2 regions of the Pseudooceanicola aestuariicola genome follow, and region 1 is predicted to be linked to the other one. Evidence: riboswitches for the same ligand, from Rfam matches in the RefSeq annotation. Region 1 holds a riboswitch; the other holds the start of a gene.

Region 1 (5,955 bases):
CAACTGATCGTCGGGGTCTTGGAACACATAGCCGATGCGGCGGCGGACTTCGGTGAAGTCATCCTCGGTCTGACGCGGGTCGCCGAAGGCCACGACCTCTCCGCCTGAGGGACGCAATAGACCGACGGCGATCTTGAACAACGTGGATTTCCCGACGCCGTTTGGGCCGGTCACGGACAGGCGTTCACCCGGCTCCAACACCAGCGATGCGCCGTCCAGCACCAGCCCATGCCCGGGATAGGCAAAGCTGATGTCGCGCAACTCAAGCAATGGCATGGCGGAACTGAACCATGATCAAAATGACCAGCGCGGCAATGATGAAGGCGGCGAACATCCAGTCCCGTTCACCCATACGGAACCGTTCTAGCAGCACGAACCGGCCTGTAAAGCCACGACACTTCATCGCGCCAAGGATACGTTCTGACCGTTCCAGAGACCGCACCAGCAGGATGCCCACCAGATAGCCAAAGCTGCGATAGGTGTGCCAATTGGTCCCCGGCCGGAACCCACGCACCCGCATCGCGGCGCGCAGACGCAGGTATTCTTCGCGCAGCACCTCGATATAGCGGATGGTAAACATCAACAGCTGCACCAGACGATCCGGCACCTTCAGCGCGTGCAAGGCATGGCCCATCGTCACCGGCTCCATCGACCCGACAAGGCACATTAGCGCAAGGATCACGGCGTTGGCGGTCAGGGTGATTTCCACGGCCTGCCACAGACCTTCCCATGACGCGGCAAAGCCAAAGACGGTGAACATCGGCGTGCCGGGCACGGAAAACGGCATCAGAAGCAGCATGAAGATGATGAACCCATCCATGCCAGCCATCCGCTTTAGCGTCTGTTTCGCGGGCAGGCCCGACAGCGGCAGCAGCGCCACCGCGACCAGCACCGCCAGCGTCAGCGCCATCAGGTCCGATAGCGCGACGACCACCAATGCAAAGGTCGCCGCCAGAACGATGCGCATCCGGGGGTCCAGATCAATGATCCGCCAGCGGGTAAACCGCACATCGGCCGTGTCGTCGGATGTCATACGGTAGGTCATGGATCAGCCTGCCAATCTGCGCCGTGCGGCGATGTAAAAGCCCAGTCCGAACAGCCCGGCGATATAGCCCAGCCCGCCAAGGATCGTCTGCAGATCGTTCTTTTCCTTGTAGGCGGCGATTTCGCGCCGCAGGGGGCGCATCTCGTCCCGGACGATAGTCGCGATCTCGGCCCGGTCAGCGTCGGAAAGCGACGCGACGATGACCGAAGGCGCTGTTGCTGCGGCGGTCGCGGCAGGGGCGGGCGGGTCGATCTTGGCCACGCCAAGGATGGCGGCAACCTCGTCTGCGGGCATCACCGCCTCGGCCACATGGCCCGCGCCCAGATCGGCGCGGAACTGATGCGCCACGGGGGATTGCGGCGTGTATAGAAAGAAACCGTCACCGTCGGTCGTTGCGTCCCCCAGTTTGGTGCCGGAAGTGTCATAGACCTCGATCACGGCTCCAACAGCCATGTCGCCGTTGGAAAACCCCAGCTCTCCTTCAATCGCGTCGCCCGAGGGGAAGACGCCAAAGATGACCTTATGCGCCAGCGCGGGCAGCGGGGCCATGGACAGCATCAGGGCCAAGACACCGGGCCGCATCATAGCGTTACCCCCTTGGCCGCAGTAAAGAGGTCCGGGCGCACCTTGCGGATCAACAGCACAGCCGCGCCGGTCAAAAGCGCCTCGATCACCATGATGGGGATATGGGCAAAAAACACCAGCCGGGCCGCGGGCAGGAATTCTTCCCCCGTCAGGACCAGTGAAAACGCCACGCCAAGGGTCGTCGCGGCGATGGCAAAGGCCCCGCCGATGCCCGCCCAGACAGCGCCCGACATGGGCGATCCACGTTCGACCATGCGACCAAAGATCAGCCAGGCCAGAACCGCTGGCCCCGCGATGTTCAGCGTGTTGATCCCCAGCACGGTCAGACCGCCGAAGCCGAAGAACACCGCCTGCAACAGCAGCCCGACGAACAGCGCGGGAAAGGCCGCCCATCCCAGCACCAGCCCGGCCAGACCGTTCAGCACCAGATGAACCGAAGACGGCCCGATTGGCACATGGATCAGCGATGCGACGAAAAAGCTGGCCGACAGGATGCCCGTCGCCGGGATCCGTTCCAGCGTCATCTGGCGTAGGCCCATCGCAATGCCGCCCACGGCCAAAACCGCGCCGCCAAGGACGACCGGGTTCGACAGCGCTCCGTCCACGATATGCATGGGCTATTCCATCCCGTAGGCGCGGATCCAGAACACGGCGTCCTGGCTAAGCTCTTTGCCGTCATGTTCCGTCACGGGACCCGAGCCCAAAGCGGCAAAGCCCCACCAGCCCGCGCGCGGAACGCCAAAGCTGAAATAGCCATTGGCATCCGTGACGACGACGACTGCGCCCCCCGGCATCGGGCCGACGGTAGGGGGTTTGGCCGCAAAGCTGTCCAGATCGGGGACGGCGGCGACATATTCGACTTCGATCTCGATCCCGGCAGCGGGCGCGCCATTGCGCAGTACCTGACCCGAAAAGGTCGACCCGGCGAGGACGTTGTAGGGTTTCACCAGCGGCAGGATTTCCGTCGGCAGGCCAACGGGGTCGGCCCAGTCAGTGGGCAACCCGTTGCGGTTGAACACGACCTTGGTGAACTGCTGGATGTATTTATCTTCGCTGGGTTCCAGATAGGGCACGGGTTCCGTCACCAGCACATAATCGCCCGATCGTTTGACAGGCAGCGTAGCACGAAACCCGGCGCCAGTGTTCTGGGCGCCTTGGAACGGCGTGGCCTCTAGCCGGTCGGCCAGATCGATCCGGTCGCCATTGTGGATCATGTAGAAGCCGTGCGGCACCTCCATATCCATCACATGGCCGTTTTCAAACGGGTGCCAGAAGACCAGCGCAAGGGGCAGATCCCCCGGGCGGTCGATCTGAACGTTGTCTGCATAGGGCAGCACGAAATGCGCCTGCGCAGAAAGGGGGACAAGTGCGGCAAAGGCTGCCAGCAGTGGTCCGTTTAGTGTCATGTCATGCCTCTCAAGCAAGTGGGCGGGCCCACGGATGAAAGGACAGACGGGATGCTGGACTCAGGGGGTCATTTTGGACCTGCCGAGCCAGACGCTCACCCCGGCGTCCGGTTGGGTAAGATCGGTTTCCCGATCCTGTGACGGCAGGTCTCCTGGCTCGCGGGTCTTCGCGCTGACCGGCCTTCCCGATAGCCCCGAAGGGGTCTCAGTGGCATCGTCGGTCGCACTCTCCGCTTACAGTTGCGGGGGCAGCTACGGTTTTGGTCCCTGATGGGTACGCCTCACCGTATTCCCTTTTGCTCCTGCCGCGTGATGTTGCACGCGACAGAACCGTTCACATCCCCGTAATGGGCAATCGGGCAGGCCGTGTCAATCGGCGCGATTGGGACAGGTGGATTTGATACGGCAGCTTAGCAGATACGCGGCAGCTGTTCGCCCACCAGCATATCGACGATGCGTTGACCGCCAAAGGCCGACCGCAGCACAACCGGAACGCGGCCCTTGTCCACCGCTTTGCCGATGATCCTTGCCTCGCGCCCCGAGGGCAGGGCGCGCATGGCGGCCAGTGCGGCCTCGGCTTCGCTTTCGGCCACGAACAGGACCAGAGTGCCCTCGTTCGCCAAATACAGGGGATCGAGGCCAAGGATTTCGCACATCCCCTTCACCTCATCCCGCAGCGGCAACAGGGTTTCGTCCAGCTCTACCGTCACGCCCGCAGCTTCGGCCATTTCGTTCAGCGAAGACGCGAGGCCCCCGCGTGTGGCGTCCCGTGCGGCACGTGTCGACGGCGCGGCTTTGATCACCGCGTCCATCAGGTGGTTCAGCGGCTGGCAATCGGACTCCAAAGGCGCGGACAGGGCCAGATCACCCCGCGCGGCCAAGATCGTTGCGCCGTGATCGCCCAGCACGCCGTTCACGATGGCCACGTCACCGGGGCGGATGTTTTCGGCCTTTAAATCGGTGCCGGGCGCAATGACACCGACGCCCGCCGTGGTGATGAACACCTGATCGCAGGATCCTTTGCCCACGACTTTGGTGTCGCCGGTCACAATCCTCACGCCCGCCGCCTCGGCTTCGCGCTGCATCGAGGCCACGATGCGGCGCAGCAGCGCAATCTCGGTGCCTTCTTCGATGATGAAACTGGCCGAGAGCCACAGCGGCTTGGCCCCGCCGACGGCCAGATCGTTGACCGTGCCGCAGATGGCCAGCGTGCCGATGTCACCGCCCGGAAACTCGACCGGGGTCACGACGAAGCTGTCCGTCGTAAACGCCAGCTGCGCGCCGGGTTCTTGCAGCGCATCCGTCATCAGACGCGCCTGATCTTCGTGACCCGGCGGGGCGAAGACATCCGTGAACACCTCTTCGATCAGGTCACGCATCGCGCGCCCACCGCCGCCATGGGCAAGGGTCACGCGAGTGTCACGCAGGCGGGACGGTTTTGGGCTGGGGGCGTTCATGGTGTCACCGTTTCTTTTGGCGTTTAGGGACGCGCCCGACCCTGGGTGGGCGCATCGCTTCGCATGTGGTCATCGCTTTATCTCAAAAGCATTATGGGTCGGCTGAGCGGTTAACGGCATCGCCTGTGCGCCCTCCCGGGGGGAGGCCCCCTCTCGGGCGATTGCTGCGCAATCCCCTTCCGGGGCGACGGGGCGCGTCCCGGGGTTGGTCGCCCCGAGACAGGGCCAGAGACATGATATCCCCCGCAGCCAGCCAAATTACTCTGCCGCCTCGACCCGGCGCGCGCCGCCGTAGGTCCAGTAGGCCGCGCAGGCGCCTTCGGAACTGACCATCAGCGCGCCCAAGGGCGTGTCTGGCGTACAGCCCAGCCCGAACTGGGGGCATTGCGTCGGCTTCATCCGGCCTGTCATGACTGACCCGCAGGCGCAGCCCTCAGGCTCTGGCACAGGCGCACGGCCCCCGTCGGCGGCATAACCGATGCCGAACTTTGTCTCGGCATCCCACGCCAGATAGGCGTCGCGGATGCGCAACCCGCTGGCATCAATCTCACCCAGACCGCGCCATTCGAAACTGGGGCGCGGCTCATAAACATCCGCAATCGCAGCCAGAGACACCGGGTTGCCGTGCTCCGGCACCACGCGACCATACTGGTTTTCGATCACGGCCCGACCATCGCGGATCTGTTCCAGCACCATCAGCACCGATTGCAGCAGGTCCAAAGGTTCGAACCCGGCGACGACCAAGGGCTTGCCGTAATCTTCGGCAATGAAATCATAAGGATGCGTGCCGATCACCATGGACACATGGCCGGGGCCGACAAATCCGTCCAGCAGCATATGCGGATCATCCAGCAGCGCCTTCAGCGGCGGTGGCACGGTGATGTGGTTGCAAAAGACGCTGAAGTTCGTGACCCCATCGCGCGCTGCCTGTTGGATTGTCAGCGCGGTCGACGGCGTCGTGGTTTCGAACCCAAGGCCAAAGAACACGACCTCGCGCTCCGGGTTCCGGCGGGCGAGTTCCAACGCGTCCAAGGGCGAATAGACCGTGCGTACATCCGCGCCGCGCGACTTGGCCTGCAACAGCGACCCCTTGGTCCCGGGAACGCGCATCGCATCGCCAAAGGTAGTAAAGATCACGCCCTCGCGTTCGGCAATCTCAACGCATTCATCGACGCGGGCCATGGGCAGCACGCAGACCGGGCAGCCGGGGCCGTGGATAAACTCGATCCCCTCGTGCACCAGCTTGTCGAGCCCATAGCGAAAGATCGCATGGGTGTGTCCGCCACAAATCTCCATCACGCGCACGGGGCTATCGGCCGTTGCGCCAATCTCATCCGCCACGCGGGCAATCGCCGCCAGCACGCCCTTGGCGGCCTTGGGGTCGCGGAATTCCTCAACGTATCTCATTGCGCCCCCTCCAAGGCTTTCGCGCCCTCTGCCATGGCTTCCAGCGCTTCCTGGG
Region 2 (5,955 bases), on a different contig from region 1:
CTTGATCGCCAGCAGTTCCAGCCTTTCAACCGTATCCCCAGCCGTCCGCCATGTGTCGTCGGACAGTGAAGCCAGCGCCTCTGGCTTCGGGCCGTCCCATGTGGCGGCCATGTCGCAATCGAGCGGGTCGAACTCCAGCCCTAGGTCCGCGGCCAAGGCGCGGGGCAGAGAGGCGTCCTGCCCCTTGCCATCGCCGCGTGGGATGCGGGTGAGGGCGATCAGGAGGTCTCGGAACAAACGCCCTTCAGGGGACTGGCCGAAGATGTGCAGACCGTCGCGGATCTGCGCCTCTTTCAGGTCACACAGCCATGCGTCGAGCTTGGCGAGATCGGTTTCTTCATCGCCCGTAAAACCCGCGTCTTGGTCGACGCCGGAAACTGAAGTCAGCGACAGGATCTCCTTGCGCAGATGCTCAATCCGACGGGGATCGACGCCTGCGGCCTCGTAGTATTCGTCGACCAGAGCTTCGAGATCGCGCAGCGGCCCGTAGCTTTCGGCGCGGGTCAGGGGCGGGGTCAGGTGGTCGATGATCACCGCCTGCGCGCGGCGCTTGGCTTGGGTGCCTTCGCCGGGGTCGTTGACGATGAAGGGGTAGATGTGTGGGACGGGGCCAAGGACCGCCTCGGGGATGCAGGTTTCCGACAGGGCGATGGCCTTGCCGGGCAGCCATTCAAGGTTGCCGTGTTTGCCCATGTGGATCAGTGCGTGGGCCCCCCAGACTTCCCGCAGCGCGATGTAGAAGGCGAGGTAATTGTGCGGCGGGGCGAGGTCGGGGGAGTGGTAGGTTTCCTCCGGGTCGATGTTGTAGCCGCGGGCGGGCTGGACGCCGACCATGACGTTGCCGTGGGGGTGTAGCGAGAGTTTGAAGCCTTTGGTGCCTGTGGCCGGCCGACCCTCCGGGGGGGATATTTCCATCAAGCTGAAAGAGGCGTCGTCGGGGGCGAGCGTCGTGACGAAAGGGTCGTCTTCGGGTTTGCCCCATTGGCTGGTGATCTGTTCCTTCACGTCCCAAGGCAGGGCGTTGAAGTGGTCAAGATAGGTGTCGAGGGGCAGGAATGTGCCGCCCTCGCGGTCGGTGCGATCAGTCAGGTAGTTGGTGGGGCCAGAGGTTATCTCGGCCATCAGCGCGTCGCTGTCGGCGGGGCGGTTTTCGACGGTGTAGCCTTGGTCCGCCAGCAGGTTGAGGGCATGAACCGTGGCGGCGGGGGTGTCTAGGCCGACGCCATTGGCCAGCCGTCCGTCCTTGTTGGGATAGTTCGCAAGGATGATCGCGGCGCGGCGGTCTTTGGTTTCTGTCCGGCGCAGGCGGGTCCAGTTGGCGGCGAGCTTGGTGACAAAATCGATGCGGTCGCCACGGGTCTGCCAGCCCGCGATGGGGCATTGGGTGGCCTCGTCAAAGTGGGTTTCGCCCTTAAACGCGACGGCGCGGGACAGGATGCGGCCATCGACCTCGGGCAGGGCCACGTTCATGGCGATATCGCGGGCCGAGAGGCCGGTGAGGGTGTCGGACCAGACCTCTTCGGAGGTGGCGGACAGAACGACCTGAAACACCGGGCTTTGGTTGGCCGAAGGCGCGGTCAGCGGGTTCTGTCCGGTGTCGTCGCCGTGGGGCGATCCGACGGCAAAGCTGGTCAGGTTCAGGATCAGTTCGGGCGTTGTTTCGGTGAAGAGGTGATCGAGGGTCGCGGCAGAGACCGGGTCTTTCAGCGATGCGACGTAGACGGGCAGGGGGTTCATACCGGCGCGCAGAAGCGTTTTGGTCAGGCGGTTCACGGGGCCAAGGTCGCCCGCTTGCAGCAGCGCGCGGTAGAAGATGATCGGGACGGTGGGCGCGTCGGGGGACCAGACCTGTTGCAGCATCGCAAGGTCTGGGTCAGTCGCGCCGGGCCAGTAGAGCCCGGCCTTCAGCAGCGGTTTCGCGGGCGCGGGACGGTCAGTGCCGTCGATCATCGCCTTGGCGTGGGTCAGGAAGGTCTGGGCGTTTTCTGGCCCGCCTTCGACCAAGGCTTGCCAGAGAGCGGTGTAGTCATCCTCTGCCACGGTCGAGAGGCTGCGCAGGTCAGCGTCGGGTTTGTCGTCACCAGGCAGGGCGGCGAAGGGCACGCCCGCTTCGCGTAGCCGGGCGGCGTATTGTTCCAGCCCGTATTTCCAATAGGCCGCGCCGCCGAGGATGCGAGCGATCACCAATTTGGATTTCGTCGCCGTGTCGTCCAGATGCAGGTCCACCGACAGCGGGTGCTGCAGGTTCATCATGTTGGCCAGCCGCAGGGACGGTGCGTCGTCCATCACCGTGCGGGCGTGGGACAGGGCGGCGAGTTCCGTGTCGGCGGCAGAGATCACCACCAGATCGGCGGGCGTCTGTTGCAGATCGACCGCTTCGTTGTCGTCGATACGTCCGGGGGTGGCGGCGAGAAGATGCATGTTTATTTAATGTCCGCTTTTGTTCTCTTAATGTACTTCGTGGTCGGAGGTGGATGTGTTAAGGTGACGCCGTTGAGCATCAACGAACCTAAGGAGGCCAGAATGGCTAAAGGATTGCGACCCGGTCAAACTACCGGAAAAAACGGAGGTATCTACCGCGAGCAGGGACCAAGAGGGGGTCAGACTAACAACTTCGCCACGGTTGCCGATAATCGGCAGTTGCCGCCCACGTCTAAGTCGGGTTCGACTTGGGTCCCAGTTAAACGAACGCCTGACAGCAAGCGATAGACTGGCGCCCAACTATTCGGCCGTTTTCTTTTCCATGAAGACCGAGGTACCGTTTTCCGAGTAATCGCCGAACGGGCCGCGGCGGGCAAAGCCGTGGCGGTCGTAAAGGCGAATGGCGGCGTCCAGCAACTCGGCCGTTTCAAGGCGCAGCAGGGTCAGGCCTTCGGCGCGGGCGGTGTCTTCGATCTGGCGGACCAGTGCGGCGCCGATGCCACGGCCACGGGCGGCGTCGGTGACGAAGAAGCTTTTGACCTCTCCGTAGCCGTCGCAGATTTTCAGCGCCGCGCAGCCAAGGGTTTCAGACCCGTCGCGCGCGATGAAGAACCGGACGTCGGGCTGGGCCAGCGCCTCGTGGCTGAGGAAATGGTTTTCCTCGGGGTTGAAGAGCCGCCGCATCAAAGATTGGCTCGCGTCCAGCAGGGCCGAGGGCACCGGGTCCAGCGGGTTGCCGGGTTCGACGATGATCATGGGGGCCTCCGTTATGCGGCGAGCGCCTTTTCGATGGCGGCACGATCAAGGCCGGTCTGACCGATGACGACCAGCCGGGTTTCGCGGGCAGCGCTGCCGAAGGGCTGGTCGAAGTAGGTGTCGATCCGGGGGCCGACGGCCTGCAGGGTCAGGCGCATGGGTTTGCCTTCCACGGCGGCAAAGCCTTTGAGGCGCAGGATGCCGTGGGTGCGGATGGTTTCCGCGACCTGTTCGGTAAAGGCCTTGGCGTCGGTGATTTCGCCACGGGTGACGACGAAGGATTCAAACTCGTCATGGCCGTGTTCGTGTTCATGATCGTGGTGGTGATCGTCGTCTTCGTCATCGTCGTGGTGATGATGGTGGTGCACCTCGTGCCGGGCCTCCATGTCGGATTCCGCGGCGGTTTCCAGACCCAGCAGCACCTCGGTCGGGAGGGCGCCCATCGACGCCTGCACGATGCGCACGCCGGGGCGGACCGCGTCGGTCAGCGTCTGGGTGGTTGTGGTCAGGGCGGTCGTGTCCATCAGGTCGGATTTGTTCACCACGATCATGTCGGCGCAGGCTAGCTGATCTTCGAAAAGCTCTGACAGGGGCGTTTCATGGTCGAGGTTTTCGTCCTTGGCGCGCTGTGCGTCCACGGCCGCCACGTCATGGGCAAAGGTGCCCGCGTGATGCGCGGGGCCGTCGACGACCGTGACCACACCGTCCACGGTGACGCGGGTCGAGATACCGGGCCAGTTGAAGGCGCGGACCAGCGGTTGCGGCAGAGCCAGACCAGAGGTTTCGATCACGATGTGGTCGGGCGCGTCGTCGCGGTCCAGCAGCTTTTCCATCGTCGGGATGAAGTCGTCGGCCACGGTGCAGCAGATGCAGCCGTTCGACAGCTCCATGATGTCTTCTTCGCGGCAGGTTTCATCGCCGCAGCCGCGCAGGATGTCACCATCTACGCCAAGGTCGCCGAATTCGTTGATGATCAGCGCGATCCGTTTGCCGTTCGCGTTCTGCAGCATGTGGCGGATCATGGTGGTTTTTCCGGCGCCGAGGAATCCGGTGACGACGGTGGCGGGTATCTTGGCAGGCATTTTGTCTCTCCTTCGCTGTCATCCCCGACAGCGGGTTGGGTCCATGGGCTACGGCCGGTCTCCTGGCTGGCGGTCGCTGCGGGTCTTTGCCTTCCCGGGTGCCCAAGGGCTGCCCAGTGGCGTCTGTCAGACCTGCTACCGCTTTACAGTCGCGGGGGCGGCTGCGGCTAAGGACCCTTGGTTAGGTCGTCCTGTCCGCATTCCCGATTATCCCCGGATGGGTCGCATCCTGCTGGGGAACCGTATCGCGTCGTGTTTGCGGCGGGACGCGCCTTAGGTCAAGCAAATTGGGGTCAAGGGCGGGGCCTTGAAACATTCGTGATGAAACCGCCGTGGGATCGGTGCGTTGGGTGACAAATCCATCATCGCAAAAGGAACGACATGACCTCTCGTATCGCATTGTTTTCAAGTGTTGCCATTCTTGCCGCCGCGCCTGTTCTGGGCCAATCCACCCACAGCTGGGGTGAGCGGAACACAGATTTTGAACCTGCCATGGAAAACCAGTTCCGGGCCGAGCTGCTCAGCTCTGACGTGCAGGTGGAGCGCACCACCGTTGCAGGCGGCCTTGTGCATCCCTGGGGGATCGAGGTTCTGCCGAATGACGGCGGCTATCTGGTAACCGAACGCGCGGGCAACCTGCGCCATATCGCGGCGGATGGCACGATGTCCGATCCGATCAGCGGCCTGCCCGAGATTGCAGTGGCGGAACAGGGTGGTCTGCTGGACGTGGCCTTGGGCCCGAATTTTGCCGACGATCGCATGATCTATTGGACCTATGCCAAGCCGGTTGACGGCAACTATGCCACTGCAGCCGGTCGCGGCGTGCTGAGCGAGGATCTGACCGAGATCACCGATGCCGAGGATATCTTTGTCCAATCGCCCGCAGTGGATGCGCCAATGCACTTTGGGTCCCGCATCGTGTTTGATGGCAACGGCCATGCTTTCGTGACGACCGGCGAACATTTCACGCAGGAATATCGCGTGATGGCGCAGGATCTGGACAATCACTTCGGCAAAGTCGTGCGGATCAATCTGGACGGGTCTATCCCCGAGGATAACCCCTTCGTCGGCGACGACAGCGCGATGGACGAAATCTTCAGCTATGGCCACCGCAACATTCAGGGCGCTTGGATGATGGGCGACCAGCTGTGGACCATCGAACATGGCCCCAAGGGCGGGGACGAATTGAACCTGACCGAGGCTGGCAAGAACTACGGCTGGCCGGTGATTTCCTATGGTGAGCAGTATAGCGGTGACGCGATTGGCACCGGGATTTCGCAGCAGGACGGGATGGAGCAGCCGGTCTATTTCTGGGACCCGGTCATCGCGCCCGCTGGCATGATGGTCTACGAGGCCGAGGCCTTTGGCGACTGGAACGGCGATCTGTTTATCTCGTCCTTGTATCCCGGCGGGATCGTCCGTCTTGAGATGGAAGATGGCGTTGTGACCGGCGAAGAGCGTCTGGCCCCCGATCTGGGCCGCGTGCGGGATCTGGCCGTCGATAGCGACGGATCGATCCTTGCCGTGACCGATTTCGAAGACGGTCAGTTGGTGCGCCTCGCCCCGGCGAATACCGACAGCTGATCTGTCTGGTGCGTGCCCTTTTGGGGGTGCGCATTACCAATATCTTGTGGATATCATCGCCGCAGCCTCCATATTTGGCTGCGGCGACGTTGACTCAGCGCGTTGTCCTGCG

The links. A riboswitch is a leader RNA that binds a small molecule or an ion and turns the genes downstream of it on or off. The one in region 1 is predicted to bind cobalamin.
Region 2: linked by a shared signal. The riboswitch ahead of cobW (cobalamin biosynthesis protein CobW) and the one ahead of ACI3GR_RS05470 (DUF4198 domain-containing protein) in region 1 are both predicted to bind cobalamin.

Annotation. Positions count from the first base shown of each region.
Region 1 covers NZ_JBJGSF010000001.1:1,206,802-1,212,756, forward strand. The annotation lists gene ACI3GR_RS05450 (energy-coupling factor ABC transporter ATP-binding protein) at 1-276, opposite strand, end outside; gene cbiQ (cobalt ECF transporter T component CbiQ) at 263-1,045, opposite strand; gene ACI3GR_RS05460 (NikL family nickel/cobalt ECF transporter subunit) at 1,049-1,627, opposite strand; gene cbiM (cobalt transporter CbiM) at 1,627-2,244, opposite strand; gene ACI3GR_RS05470 (DUF4198 domain-containing protein) at 2,248-3,036, opposite strand; cobalamin riboswitch at 3,161-3,386, opposite strand; gene hypE (hydrogenase expression/formation protein HypE) at 3,447-4,493, opposite strand; gene hypD (hydrogenase formation protein HypD) at 4,752-5,900, opposite strand; gene hypC (HypC/HybG/HupF family hydrogenase formation chaperone) at 5,897-5,955, opposite strand, start outside.
Region 2 covers NZ_JBJGSF010000002.1:668,939-674,893, forward strand. The annotation lists gene cobN (cobaltochelatase subunit CobN) at 1-2,421, opposite strand, end outside; gene ACI3GR_RS11245 (GNAT family N-acetyltransferase) at 2,722-3,177, opposite strand; gene cobW (cobalamin biosynthesis protein CobW) at 3,189-4,259, opposite strand; cobalamin riboswitch at 4,295-4,519, opposite strand; gene ACI3GR_RS11255 (PQQ-dependent sugar dehydrogenase) at 4,641-5,843, shown strand.